2 regions of the Peribacillus sp. NPDC094092 genome follow, and region 1 is predicted to be linked to the other one. Evidence: a T-box and tRNA genes for the amino acid it is inferred to sense, from the RefSeq annotation. Region 1 holds a T-box; the other holds one or more tRNA genes.
What was found. A T-box is a leader RNA that pairs with one kind of tRNA and senses whether it is charged. The one in region 1 lies ahead of glyQ (glycine--tRNA ligase subunit alpha), so its partner is inferred to be a tRNA-Gly.
Positions count from the first base shown of each region.

Region 2: it encodes a tRNA-Gly, which carries the amino acid that the T-box ahead of glyQ (glycine--tRNA ligase subunit alpha) is inferred to sense. The anticodon was not compared.

Region 1 covers NZ_JBNNUC010000002.1:973,247-979,431, forward strand. Annotated here, with positions in the region: gene ACQKNS_RS13685 (HD family phosphohydrolase) at 1-337, shown strand, start outside; gene ybeY (rRNA maturation RNase YbeY) at 334-810, shown strand; gene ACQKNS_RS13695 (diacylglycerol kinase family protein) at 788-1,165, shown strand; gene cdd (cytidine deaminase) at 1,205-1,603, shown strand; gene era (GTPase Era) at 1,596-2,525, shown strand; gene ACQKNS_RS13710 (YqzL family protein) at 2,625-2,768, shown strand; gene recO (DNA repair protein RecO) at 2,802-3,554, shown strand; T-box leader at 3,613-3,790, shown strand; gene glyQ (glycine--tRNA ligase subunit alpha) at 3,890-4,786, shown strand; gene glyS (glycine--tRNA ligase subunit beta) at 4,773-6,185, shown strand, end outside.
Region 2 covers NZ_JBNNUC010000001.1:1,761,582-1,767,766, reverse strand. Annotated here, with positions in the region: gene ACQKNS_RS08440 (FUSC family protein) at 1-405, shown strand, start outside; gene ACQKNS_RS08435 (YbjN domain-containing protein) at 569-982, shown strand; tRNA gene ACQKNS_RS08430 (tRNA-Gly) at 1,170-1,243, shown strand; gene ACQKNS_RS08425 (B3/B4 domain-containing protein) at 1,662-2,330, opposite strand; gene queG (tRNA epoxyqueuosine(34) reductase QueG) at 2,435-3,574, shown strand; gene ACQKNS_RS08415 (amidase domain-containing protein) at 3,776-4,633, shown strand; gene trmL (tRNA (uridine(34)/cytosine(34)/5-carboxymethylaminomethyluridine(34)-2'-O)-methyltransferase TrmL) at 4,701-5,189, shown strand; gene nfsA (oxygen-insensitive NADPH nitroreductase) at 5,271-6,020, shown strand.

The sequences.
Region 1 (6,185 bases):
CCATAAAGCAAAAAAACAGGATGAGTCCACACTCGAATCAGCCTACCGATATCCCGGGCCGAGGGCGATAATGAAGGAAGTAGCCGTCATAGGCATAGCCGATAGTGTTGAAGCTGCAGTGAGATCGATGAAGCACCCAACTCCGGAGAAGATTGAAGAGCTGGTAAGTTTCATCATTCAGGACAGGATTTCTGATGGTCAATTTGATGAATGTGACATTACTATGAGAGAATTGAGTATCGTGAAGCATTCCCTATGTGAATCGCTTAATGGTATCTTCCACTCCAGGATTGAATATCCGGAGCCGGATAAATTAGGACAGAAGGTGAAAGAATGATTTTAGCTATCGATTTAATGGATGAAACGAATGAAGTAACGGAGGAAGCTCAAAGGCTTGTTGAGAGCATTCTGCAATTTGCGGCAAGAAAAGAAAACATTGAAAAAGACACCGAGCTGTCAGTCACATTTGTAGACAATGATAGGATTCGGGAAATCAATAAAGAATATCGACATAAAGATTCAGCTACAGATGTCATTTCTTTTGCACTTGAAGAAATGGGAGAAGATGAAGTGGAAATCGTCGGTGCGGAAATGCCCCGCATGTTAGGGGACATCATCATTTCCATTGAACGCACGAAAGAACAGGCTGAAGAATATGGTCATTCGTTTGACCGGGAACTTGGATTTTTAGCACTGCATGGTTTTCTGCATTTATTAGGATTCGACCACATGAATGAAGAAGATGAAAAAGTGATGTTCACTAAACAAAAGGAGATCTTGGAAGAATATGGACTTTCAAGAGAAGGGTAAAAAAAGGTATCCTTTATTAAAAAGTTTCTCTTTTGCCTGTCAGGGAATTTTGGAGGCTGTTCGGACTGAACGCAATATCAAGATACATTTCGCGTTAACGGCAATCGTCGTCTTCTTTGGTTGGTACTTCTCATTGGATGGGATGGAGTGGCTTTTCATTTTAGCGGCCATAGCCGGTACGATTACCTTGGAGCTCGTTAATTCAGCGATTGAAAGGGTAGTCGACTTGGTGACGGATCAAATCCATCCGCTTGCCAAGCAGGCAAAAGATATTGCAGCAGGAGCTGTATTCATATATGCTATATTTTCTATAATAGTTGGATTGATTATCTTTTTGCCCAAGTTTGGCCTGTAGGTTGCCGAAATGGTACTCAATTTGAAAGGAAGATGTGAATTGAATACGAAAGAATTGATTGAGGAAGCTAAAAAAGCAAGGGATAAAGCTTATGTACCTTACTCCAAATTTAAGGTGGGAGCAGCCCTTTTAACCGCTGATGGAAAGGTTTATCATGGTTGTAATATAGAAAATGCTGCATACAGCATGTGTAACTGCGCCGAAAGGACAGCTTTATTCAGCGCTTATGCCCATAACGATAAAAAATTCACTAAACTTGCAGTAGTGGCAGATACCGATGGTCCCGTTTCCCCATGCGGGGCTTGCAGGCAGGTTATTTCGGAACTGTGTGAAAAGGATATGCCGGTCGTTTTGACCAACTTACAAGGGGACATAAAAGAACTAACAGTACAGGAATTGCTTCCAGGAGCTTTTTCACCGGAGGATTTAAATGGATAAACTATTTGATGATACACAAGTAAAAGATTACAAATCAGGTTTCATTTCGATTATTGGACGACCTAATGTTGGAAAGAGTACATTTCTGAATCGGGTCATCGGACAAAAGATCGCCATTATGAGCGATAAGCCGCAAACTACAAGAAATAAGGTCCAGGGTGTACTTACGCAGAACGATTCACAAATGATTTTCATCGATACACCCGGCATCCATAAACCAAAGCATAAGCTTGGTGACTTCATGATGAAAGTGGCAACGAATACATTGAAGGAAGTCGATTTGATTCTCTTCATGATCAATGCGACTGAAGGATACGGACGCGGTGACGAGTTTATCATCGAAAAGCTTCAATCTGTAAAAACGCCCGTTTTCCTGGTCGTAAACAAAATCGATGCGATGCATCCGGATGATTTACTTCCGATCATTGAAAAATACCAGCAGCTTTACCCTTTTGCGGCGGTCGTTCCGATTTCTGCCCTTGAAGGAAATAATGTGGATACACTGCTGGAACAAATCAAGGAACATCTGCCAGAAGGTCCCCAGTTTTACCCAGCTGACCAAGTGACAGACCATCCGGAACGTTTTATCATTTCCGAATTGGTCCGCGAGAAGGTCCTGCACCTGACACGTGAAGAAATTCCGCATTCAGTGGCAGTTGTCATCGATTCAATTAAAAAAATGGACAACAGTGACACCATTAATGTCATGGCGACGATCGTTGTCGAACGTGATTCACAAAAAGGCATTGTCATCGGAAAGCAAGGGAAAATGCTTAAAGAAGTCGGCAGCCGTGCCAGAGTGGATATCGAAAACTTATTGGGCTCTAAAGTTTTCTTGGAACTGTGGGTGAAGGTACAGAAGGATTGGCGGAACAAAGCAAGCCAGCTTCGCGATTATGGCTTCAATGAGAGCGAGTATTAATTAACAAAATTTACGCGTCATGAAAGTTCGGAAAACGGTCAAGCTAACCATATGGTCGGATATTCATATTGCTAGTTAAAAATGAAAGGTGGGCTTTATATGTTGGATTTTACCTGGGAGTTATTTACTGAAACAGGTAATGTGGACACCTATTTGCTGTTTAAGGAGATAGAAGTCGAGAGACAGGAAAGACACTTGGTATTGAATGATGAGCTAGCAGAAATTGATTTTCCTGTTTCATAGGTTAGTCTTGGCGAGCATGGGTGGTGTCTTGGTATGCTCCAAAAATGTGAGGGCATTGTCATAAGGCGAACTGCATATGGAGAAAATAACAAAATCATTACTATATATACCCGTGAGCTAGGAAAAATTGGCGTTATGGCTAGAGGAGCCAGTAAACCTAACAGCAGGCTTTCTGCCGTCACACAGCTTTTTTGCTCCGGGTATTTTCTTGTAACTACATCAACCGGACTCGGTAGTCTTCAGCAAGGCGAAATGGTCGATTCGCTCCGTTTCATAAGGGAGGATCTTTTTGCCACTGCTTATGCTTCATATATTGTTGAATTGCTTGATAAAAGCGTCGAGGATAAGAAACCGAATCCATATTTGTATGAATTGCTTTCGCAAACCTTGCATTACATAAATGAGGAATATGACGCTGAGGTTTTGACATTCATTTTTGAAATGAAGATGCTGCCCGTCAATGGGATTAACCCAGTGCTGAATCAGTGTGCGGTATGTGGTGAAACGGAAGGGGAATTCTCCTTCTCGCTTCGGGAAGCGGGCTTTATCTGTCACCGCTGTCTGGGGAAAGACCCTTATCATTATAAAATTTCACCTGCAGCCGTTAAATTGCTTCGAATCTTTTATTATTTCGATTTATCAAGGCTCGGAAACATTTCCGTTAAGCCTGAAACGAAACAAGAACTGCGGAAGATCATCGATGCATATTATGAGGAATATTCCGGTCTGCATTTGAAATCAAAAAAGTTCCTGAAACAGATTGATACGATGAAAGATATGTTTTAGGATCTGAACTATTGACATTCCATGCTAGTTTGTATAAAATTCTAATCATTAAAATAAGAAGATTGCGTTGATGGAAAAGAGTATCTGTCATTCTCCATAAAAAGCGAACCCGGGACGGTGGAAGCCGGGATATGGATTTACAGGGAAGGGCGTTTCCGGAGCATGTAGCTTTTGAAAAGAGGCCGTTTTATAAACGGCAATTAGGGTGGAACCGCGGGTAAACTCTCGTCCCTATGCATTTCGCATAGGGACGGGAGTTTTTTGTTTGCCAAGATGTAATGGGTTCCGATCCTTAATTTTAATAAGAGCCGTTTTAAATAACCTGGAGGTGCACAATGAATATTCAAAATATGATTTTAACGTTACAAAAGCATTGGTCTGAACAAGGCTGCATATTGATGAATGCTTATGATGTAGAGAAAGGGGCAGGAACGATGAGCCCGTACACGTTCCTGAGAGCCATTGGACCGGAGCCATGGAGCGTTGCTTATGTTGAGCCTTCCCGCCGTCCAGCTGACGGCCGTTATGGCGAGAACCCTAATCGACTGTACCAGCATCACCAGTTCCAAGTGATCATGAAGCCGTCGCCTGACAATATCCAAGAGTTATATTTGGATTCATTGCGCGCATTAGGGATCAATCCGCTTGAGCATGATATTCGCTTTGTGGAGGATAACTGGGAAAATCCATCACTAGGATGTGCTGGTCTAGGTTGGGAAGTATGGCTTGATGGAATGGAAATCACTCAATTTACATATTTCCAACAAGTGGGCGGCCTTGAGTGTAAGCCGGTTTCCGTGGAAATTACATACGGGATCGAACGTCTAGCCTCTTACATTCAAGATAAGGAAAACGTATTTGACCTAGAATGGACAGATGGATTCACAGTTCGGGATATATTTGGTCAGCCGGAATACGAACATTCGAAATATACGTTCGAAACCTCCGACCTTGATATGCTGTTCCAGCTTTTCACGATGTATGAAAAGGAAGCGCATCGCCAAATGGAAGAAGGACTTGTACATCCTGCGTATGACTATGTTTTGAAATGTTCACATACATTTAACCTTTTGGATGCCAAAGGTGCCATCTCGGTGACGGAAAGAACGGGTTATATAGCCCGGTGCCGTAACTTAGCGCGTAAGGTTGCCAAAACCTTCTATGAAGAGCGGGAAAAATTAGGCTTCCCGATCCTGAAAGTGAAAGGGGAGAATACAAATGAGCAAGCGTGATTTGTTATTGGAAATTGGATTGGAAGAGCTGCCTGCCCGTTTTGTGACAGCATCAATGAAACAGCTGTCAGATAAAGTGCAGCAATGGCTAACGGAAAAAGCGATTGAATTCGGAACGGTTGAAGCCTTTTCCACACCAAGACGTTTAGCCGTATTGGTGAAAGATGTGGAAGAATCGCAAAAGGATATCGAAGAAGAAGCAAAAGGTCCGGCTAAGAAAATCGCTTTGGACAGTGAAGGCAACTGGTCTAAAGCCGCATTGGGATTCGTCAGGGGTCAAGGCATGACTTCAGAGGACATTTATTTTAAAGAACTCAAGGGTGTGGAATATGCCCATGTGAATAAATTCATTAAAGGACAGCAGACTGCCCAGCTTTTATCTGAGCTGCAGGAAATCATCAGCGGCATGACGTTCCCGAAAAATATGCGCTGGGCCAACCAGGAGCTCCGTTTCGTCCGTCCGATTAAATGGCTGATTGCCTTATTCGGCAATGAAATAGTTCCATTTAGCATTGCTGACGTTGAAACGGGCCGCGAAACAAAAGGACACCGTTTCTTGGGCCATAGCGCAATCATCGAGCAGCCGGAACGGTACGAAGATACGTTAAAAGAACAATTTGTAATGGCGGACCCAGATAAACGCCGACAACTTATATTGGATCAGATTAAAGAGCTTGAGCAGGAGAAAGGCTGGATCATCCCGGTCGATGAAGATCTGCTTGAGGAAGTCAATAATTTGGTAGAGTATCCAACGGTGTTATTTGGACATTTTGAAGAAGAATTCCTGGAGCTTCCTGCTGAGGTACTCATCACATCAATGAAGGAACACCAACGTTATTTCCCTGTTAAAGATAAGGACGGGAAACTGCTCGCTTACTTTGTAACCGTGCGTAACGGCGATGACCGCCATTTGGATAAGGTATCTAAAGGTAATGAAAAAGTATTGCGTGCCCGCTTATCGGATGCAGCATTCTTCTATGAAGAAGATCAGAAAAAAGAGATTTCGGATGCTTTGAAAAAGCTTGATAGCATCGTTTATCATGAAGAAATTGGTACATTAGCCGAGAAAACGGCCCGGGTAACTGCCGTGACCGGTGCCCTTGCGGATGCTTTGAATTTAAAGGCGGAAAAAGAAATGGCGCTTCGTACAGCGGCAATTGCCAAGTTCGATTTGGTGAGTCATATGGTTTATGAATTCCCTGAATTGCAAGGGTATATGGGTGAAAAATATGCTCTCTTAAAAGGGGAAGCCAAAGAAGTGGCCGCGGCGATCAATGAACATTATATGCCAAGACATGCGGATGACATTGTACCGCCTTCAGTCATTGGTGCGGTTGTGAGTTTAGCTGAAAAAATTGATACGTTGTCTTCATTCTTCGCCATTGGTGTCATACCGACA
Region 2 (6,185 bases), on a different contig from region 1:
ATGGCGTTCTCTGAAAAGGATAATGACCTGGCAATAGATGAAAGCAGCGAAAGGAACAAAATGCAAACAAATATGGTGAATCTATTAACGGTCTACAATGCATCCCTTGGTGAGATATTCAAAAACAAGTCTAGACTGGAATCTCTTTGGCCCGTTATATTTTCGATAGAACAGTTGGGCTATTATCTAAATGCCAGCTTGAAATCCTCTAAACGGCCAGTACTATCTGAGAGAGATCTCGCACAAATGCTGTATGTTTTCGAAACCATGGCGATAGCGGCAGATAAAGGTAGATTAAATACTAATAAAGAAGTGCCTGAAATTAAAGGATATTCAAAAATCCGCCAGGAAATGTTGGACCTTCAAGAAGCGCTTCGGTTTGCGGGGAAGCAACTGGCTAATTAATCTATTGATTCCAATAAGGGAGTTTTCATGTTTGACTCCCATTCCATTTATGAATGATTCTTCGCCACTGTTAATAGGATGAAATTGGCAGAATTATAGAAAAGTCTGTAAAAATGCCGGTTTTCATTATAAAATGTACTTACAAACAGAAAGGTGATGAACCATGTCAAACATTGCTAAATTTCGTGATTTTTTAACTAGTGAGAAAATCTATATGAATGAGTTGAAAGAAGACAGCACCACCTTTTTTAGAGCTGAGCAAAAGTTAAAGGACGGGTGGAAGGTCCTTTTAGTATTTGCTTTCAATCAAGACGAAAATGTGGCGGACTTATTTTGCTTTAATGTCGCCGAGTTGAAGAATCCTGAAAAGAAACAGGATGTACATACACTGTTGAATGAATATAATGCTAATTTTAGGTATTCCAAGCTGTATGAAGAAAATGGGACCATTTCCATTCGGTATTCATACTCCATTGAAGGGGAGATCGTACCGGATCTGGAGTTCAGGAAGTTGATCATGCTGCTTGAAACGGCACAGCAGGTTTATCCGAGGTTAATGGAAGTCATTTGGTCTTAAATCATCATATAGGATGAAAAAGTTCTCTGAATCAGGGGACTTTTAAACATCTTTACTAGAATGAATGAATATATTGACGTTACAATACATGAATTATTAATTTTTTTTAAAAGAACTATTGCATTTTTTCACATTAAACTATATAATTAATTTTGTTAGGTGATTCGACAAACTTCTACAAGAATATGCGGGTGTAGTTTAGTGGTAAAACCTCAGCCTTCCAAGCTGATGATGAGGGTTCGATTCCCTTCACCCGCTCCAATACATACTCATAACGTAGGGTTTCGTTACCTGGAGAACGAAGCTTTGCGTTTAAATATTTTTACAAGAATTCTACTGTTTACAGTGGGATTTTTTTATTGTCCAATTTAACTATGGAAGCGGTAATACCGTAACGAAAACTGGGTTTTCCATTTATTGATGATCCTTCATCAGGAAGAGGGGGTATTCCGATGCAGCACAAACTTGTTCAAAGAGATTGACTGCGTTAGCAGTATCAGTTTGAATAAGTTTGTGCTTTTATTGTTCAAACTGAATAAGTTGTGCAATTAGGTATGGCCGAAAGGTTGAATAAAAGGATATTCGCCCACTGGTGTTATTAATTATCCATTTAAGTTAGGGAAAATCATGAAAAGACCCCTTCCGATTGTGGAAAGGGCTTATTTCCGTTCCATTTTAATTATCCTTCTACAATCGAGTATGTCCCTTCGCCACCGTGTATTTCAAGGAACATGTCCATCAAGGATTTCGTTAGCTGATCTGCTTCGGTGATTGGAGTATTGGGTTGTAGATATATGATTTGGATGGCTTTTTTCGTTCCTTCGGTGACTTTCGTGCGTTCTGAATCAACGTAAGGACTTCCGAATGCGCCATCATGATCGGCTGATGTAATCATATTTTCCATGGAATTAAAGCGGCCGTTCAAACCGTCATAACCATCTTGCCCTTCGCCAATCTTTATCGCGATGTCTCCTGCTAACTTTTCCGCATCATAAATGCCGATCGGAACTTCATATAACAGCGAGAAGAAGTTATTCAAATCGATGGCTGAGTGGATGGGTGTCAAGTAATTCTGTTTTTTTATGCGGCGGTAAAGGGCTTCCACGGAGGGACGATACCGTGAAGGGTTTGTTCCTGTGGCCTTGAAAATCTCCCGCCACGCTTTAATGCCGGAAAAGTCGGTCAATTCCTTTTCTTCAAGGTCGAAGAAAAGAGCTTCCTGAAATAGTTGAAGTCTTCCTTTCACCATTTGCGGGGAGGGACCTACTTCGATGTTTTCATATGTAATGATCCCAACTTTGAATTCAGGGATTTTACTGCTAAGATTAGCTGATACGGTAATTTCCAACCGTTTCACCTCCAAAAATGATTGCAATTAGTTTATCATAGATAGCAATGGTTTGAAATGGATTAAGGCTTCAATGGGAATACTGAATGAAGTAGGTGATTGATATGGATATTAACTCATTCAAGCAAGAAGTGATTTTATATAGTAAGGAAATCGGCATTGATAAGATCGGCTTTACTTCAGCCACGGCTTTTACGGAATTGAAAGGTCGGCTGATACGTCAACAGGAGCTGGATTATCAGTCAGGGTTTGAAGAAGCAAATATAGAGAAAAGGGTAAGGCCTGAATTGATATTCGATAAACCGCAATCCATCATTTCGATTGCGCTTGCCTATCCTTCGAAATTGAAAGATGCTCCGCAAAGTACAAAAAGTGAGCGACGCGGGACTTTTTGCAGGGCTTCTTGGGGAACCGATTATCATACCGTCCTTCGAAATAGATTGCAGTTACTTGAGAATTTCATTAAAGATAAAGTGCCAGGGGCATTGACGAAGTCCATGGTTGATACGGGTGAATTATCAGATAGGGCAGTGGCTGAGCGTGCGGGGATTGGCTGGAGTGGAAAAAACAGTATGATCATCACTCCGGAATTCGGGTCATATGTATATTTGGGAGACATGATTACCAACCTGCCATTTGAACCTGATCAACCGATGGAAGATCAATGCGGTACATGCAATAAATGTGTCGATGTTTGCCCGACTGGTGCGCTCGTTCAGGGCGGGCAGCTAAATTCCAAGCGTTGCATTGCGTTCTTAACGCAGACAAAAGGTTTCCTTCCGGATGAGTTCAGGACGAAAATAGGCAATCGTTTGTATGGGTGCGATACATGCCAGACAGTTTGTCCGAAAAACAAAGGAATGGATTTTCATTTCCATGAAGAGATGGAACCCGACCCCGAGCTGGCGAAACCACTCTTGAAACCACTGCTTACGATTTCAAATCGGGAATTTAAAGAGACTTACGGCCATGTATCTGGCTCTTGGCGTGGTAAAAAACCCATCCAACGAAATGCCATTTTAGCATTGGCCCACTTCAAAGATGAAACGGCATTGCCCCAATTGATACAGGTCATGAAGGATGATCCACGGCCCGTAATCCGGGGAACGGCGGCATGGGCAGTTGGGAAAATTGGACGGGAGAAGGCCGTTTCCATTCTGGAAGAAGCACGAATGAAGGAAAAGGATGAAGAGGTACTGGCGGAAATTGAAAAAGGACTGCAGTTTACCTTGGAAGCAAAATGATTTTTAAAATGCAGTCGCCCCGCAAATATTAACGGGGCGGCTTTTTTGGCTTAAGATATGCCGGTGTCTTAAAGGTTACCATTTTAATGGATTTCCTTTTATTTTTAAAGGGTTGAAATTCCCGCATTAGATGAAGTTGTGTTTTTGTCCATGCCCTCATACATACACATTAGCATAGATGGTAAGAAGGAGGGCATGAACTTGAGGGAACAATTGCAACGCCTTTTACAAGAAAGAGTGGAATTTTATACTTCCGATGACCTGGAACGGAGTGAAAGGAAGTTACATTTGAAAAAGGAAATGATGAGGAACCGTGCTGCGGAAATTGTTCGGGTGAATGCGGCAGGAAAGGTACATTCGAAGAAAAAGGAAGACAATGATACAGTCCTGACATATCATGTGCATCTGCAATATTTATTGAAACAGGAGGGTTCATTTTATATAGAAGAAGAAATGGAAGAAAGGGAGGCCAGGTTTCGAAATGGGTATATAGTGGATGAACGTGAGCTGTTTCCCAGCTTTGAAACCGAAGAGGCACCGCAAAAATGTGATCCTGGCGCAGATCGTCTCGCATATAAGTATGATCGAATGAAGGCCGTCCAATATGCCGAGCGTTGGTGGAACGAATTCAATCCGGCTTATCATAAATTCACTGATGATTGTACGAATTACATTTCCCAATGTTTACATGCGGGAGGAATACCGATGTGGGGGGCGCCGAACAAAAATAAGGGCTGGTGGATTAGGGGGAAAAGCTGGAGTTACACATGGACGACGGCCCATTCTTTATATCATCTGCTTAAAGCCGGGAATACCATCAAGACAAAGCAGGTGGAGTCGGCCAGGGAATTGAATTTGGGTGATATTCTCTGCATAGATTTCGAAGGGGACGGAAGATTTGATCATAACTTGATCGTAACGGCAAAGGACCAGGACGGGATGCCGCTTGTGAATGCACATACGATGAACAGCCGTCACCGGTATTGGACATATGAAGATTCAACCAGATATACACCGAACATCGTTTATAAATTCTTTGTGATTTTGGATGGAGGGTGATTGGTTTTTAGTCTTTTTTGTTTAATGCTATAATTAAGAAGAAGTTCAAACTAGAGGTGAAAATGAAGTGTCAATACATGTAGTATTATATCAACCACAGATTCCAGCAAATACAGGAAATATCGCAAGAACATGTGCAGGGACGGATACGTCTTTACATCTTATCCGCCCGCTCGGGTTCTCGACGGATGACAAACAGCTTAAACGGGCCGGGCTCGATTATTGGGAGAATGTAAAGATCCATTATTATGATTCGTTAGAAGAGTTTTTTGAAAGAAATGCCGGAGGAGAATTTTATTACTTAACCAAATTCGGTGAGCAGCCGCATTCCACCTTCGATTACAGTGATCAAGACAGTGAAATATACTTCATTTTTGGCCGTGAAACGACGGGTCTCCCGAAAGAGCTGATCAAAGAAAATATGGATCGGTGCCTGCGGATTCCGATGACGGATAAAGTGCGTTCCCTTAATCTGTCGAACACGGCTGCCATCTTGGTTTATGAAGCATTGAGACAGCAGAATTACCGTGAATTGGATTTGAAAACAAAAGGTTGAGATTCATCAATGTCATACTGTCATCGGGGGCATTTGGGCCCCGATGATGGATACTTTACATATTCTTAAGGGGTGGGAGCATTGAATAACATTATTGAGAAGATCTTAGATCACCGTTCCATTCGTTCTTTTGAGGACAAGTTATTGTCTGAGGAGCAAATCAATACGATTGTGGAATGTGCCCAAGCGGCATCGACTTCAAGCTATATCCAAGCGTATTCAATCATAGGGGTAACCGATCCAAAAAAGAAAGCCAAGCTTGCTGAACTTGCCGGACCGCAATCATATGTAGAGAATAATGGACATCTATTCGTCTTTTGCGCAGATTTATATCGTCAGGATATGGTTTCCGAAATGGAAAACACGGACTTGTCCGAATCGATTGAAAGTACGGAAAAATTCATGGTTGCCTGTATCGATGCCGCTCTTGCAGCTCAAAATGCAGCATTGGCAGCAGAATCGATGGATCTTGGCATTTGCTATATAGGCGGGATCCGCAATAATCTCCCGGAAGTGTCAGCGATTTTGAATATACCGCATCGAGTTATACCATTATTCGGTCTAGTGGTCGGATATCCGAAAAACCGTTCGGATAAAAAGCCGCGTTTGCCGCTGGCCAATATCTATCATGAAAATGGATACCAGGAGGATAAGCAAGAGTTCATCGGTCAACTTGAAGAGTATAATGAAACGATTTCCAGTTATTACGAGCAACGGACTAAAGGTAAACGAAACGACACCTGGACCGGGCAAATGGCTGGGATGCTCGGAAAGAAAAGCAGGTTGTACATGAAAGATTACGTTGAGAAACAAGGTTTTAAGAAACATTGATTGATGAAATTGCCCATTAGGAACATTCTTGCCTTCTTCATAAGGGGCATCTGTCAATGAGCCAAGCAGTAAAGGTCCCGGATATGTTTCCGGGACCTTTACTGCTTTCATTTGTCAGTAGGTATATACAGTTGATTTCAAAAAATCCTGTCGAATTTCTTCTTA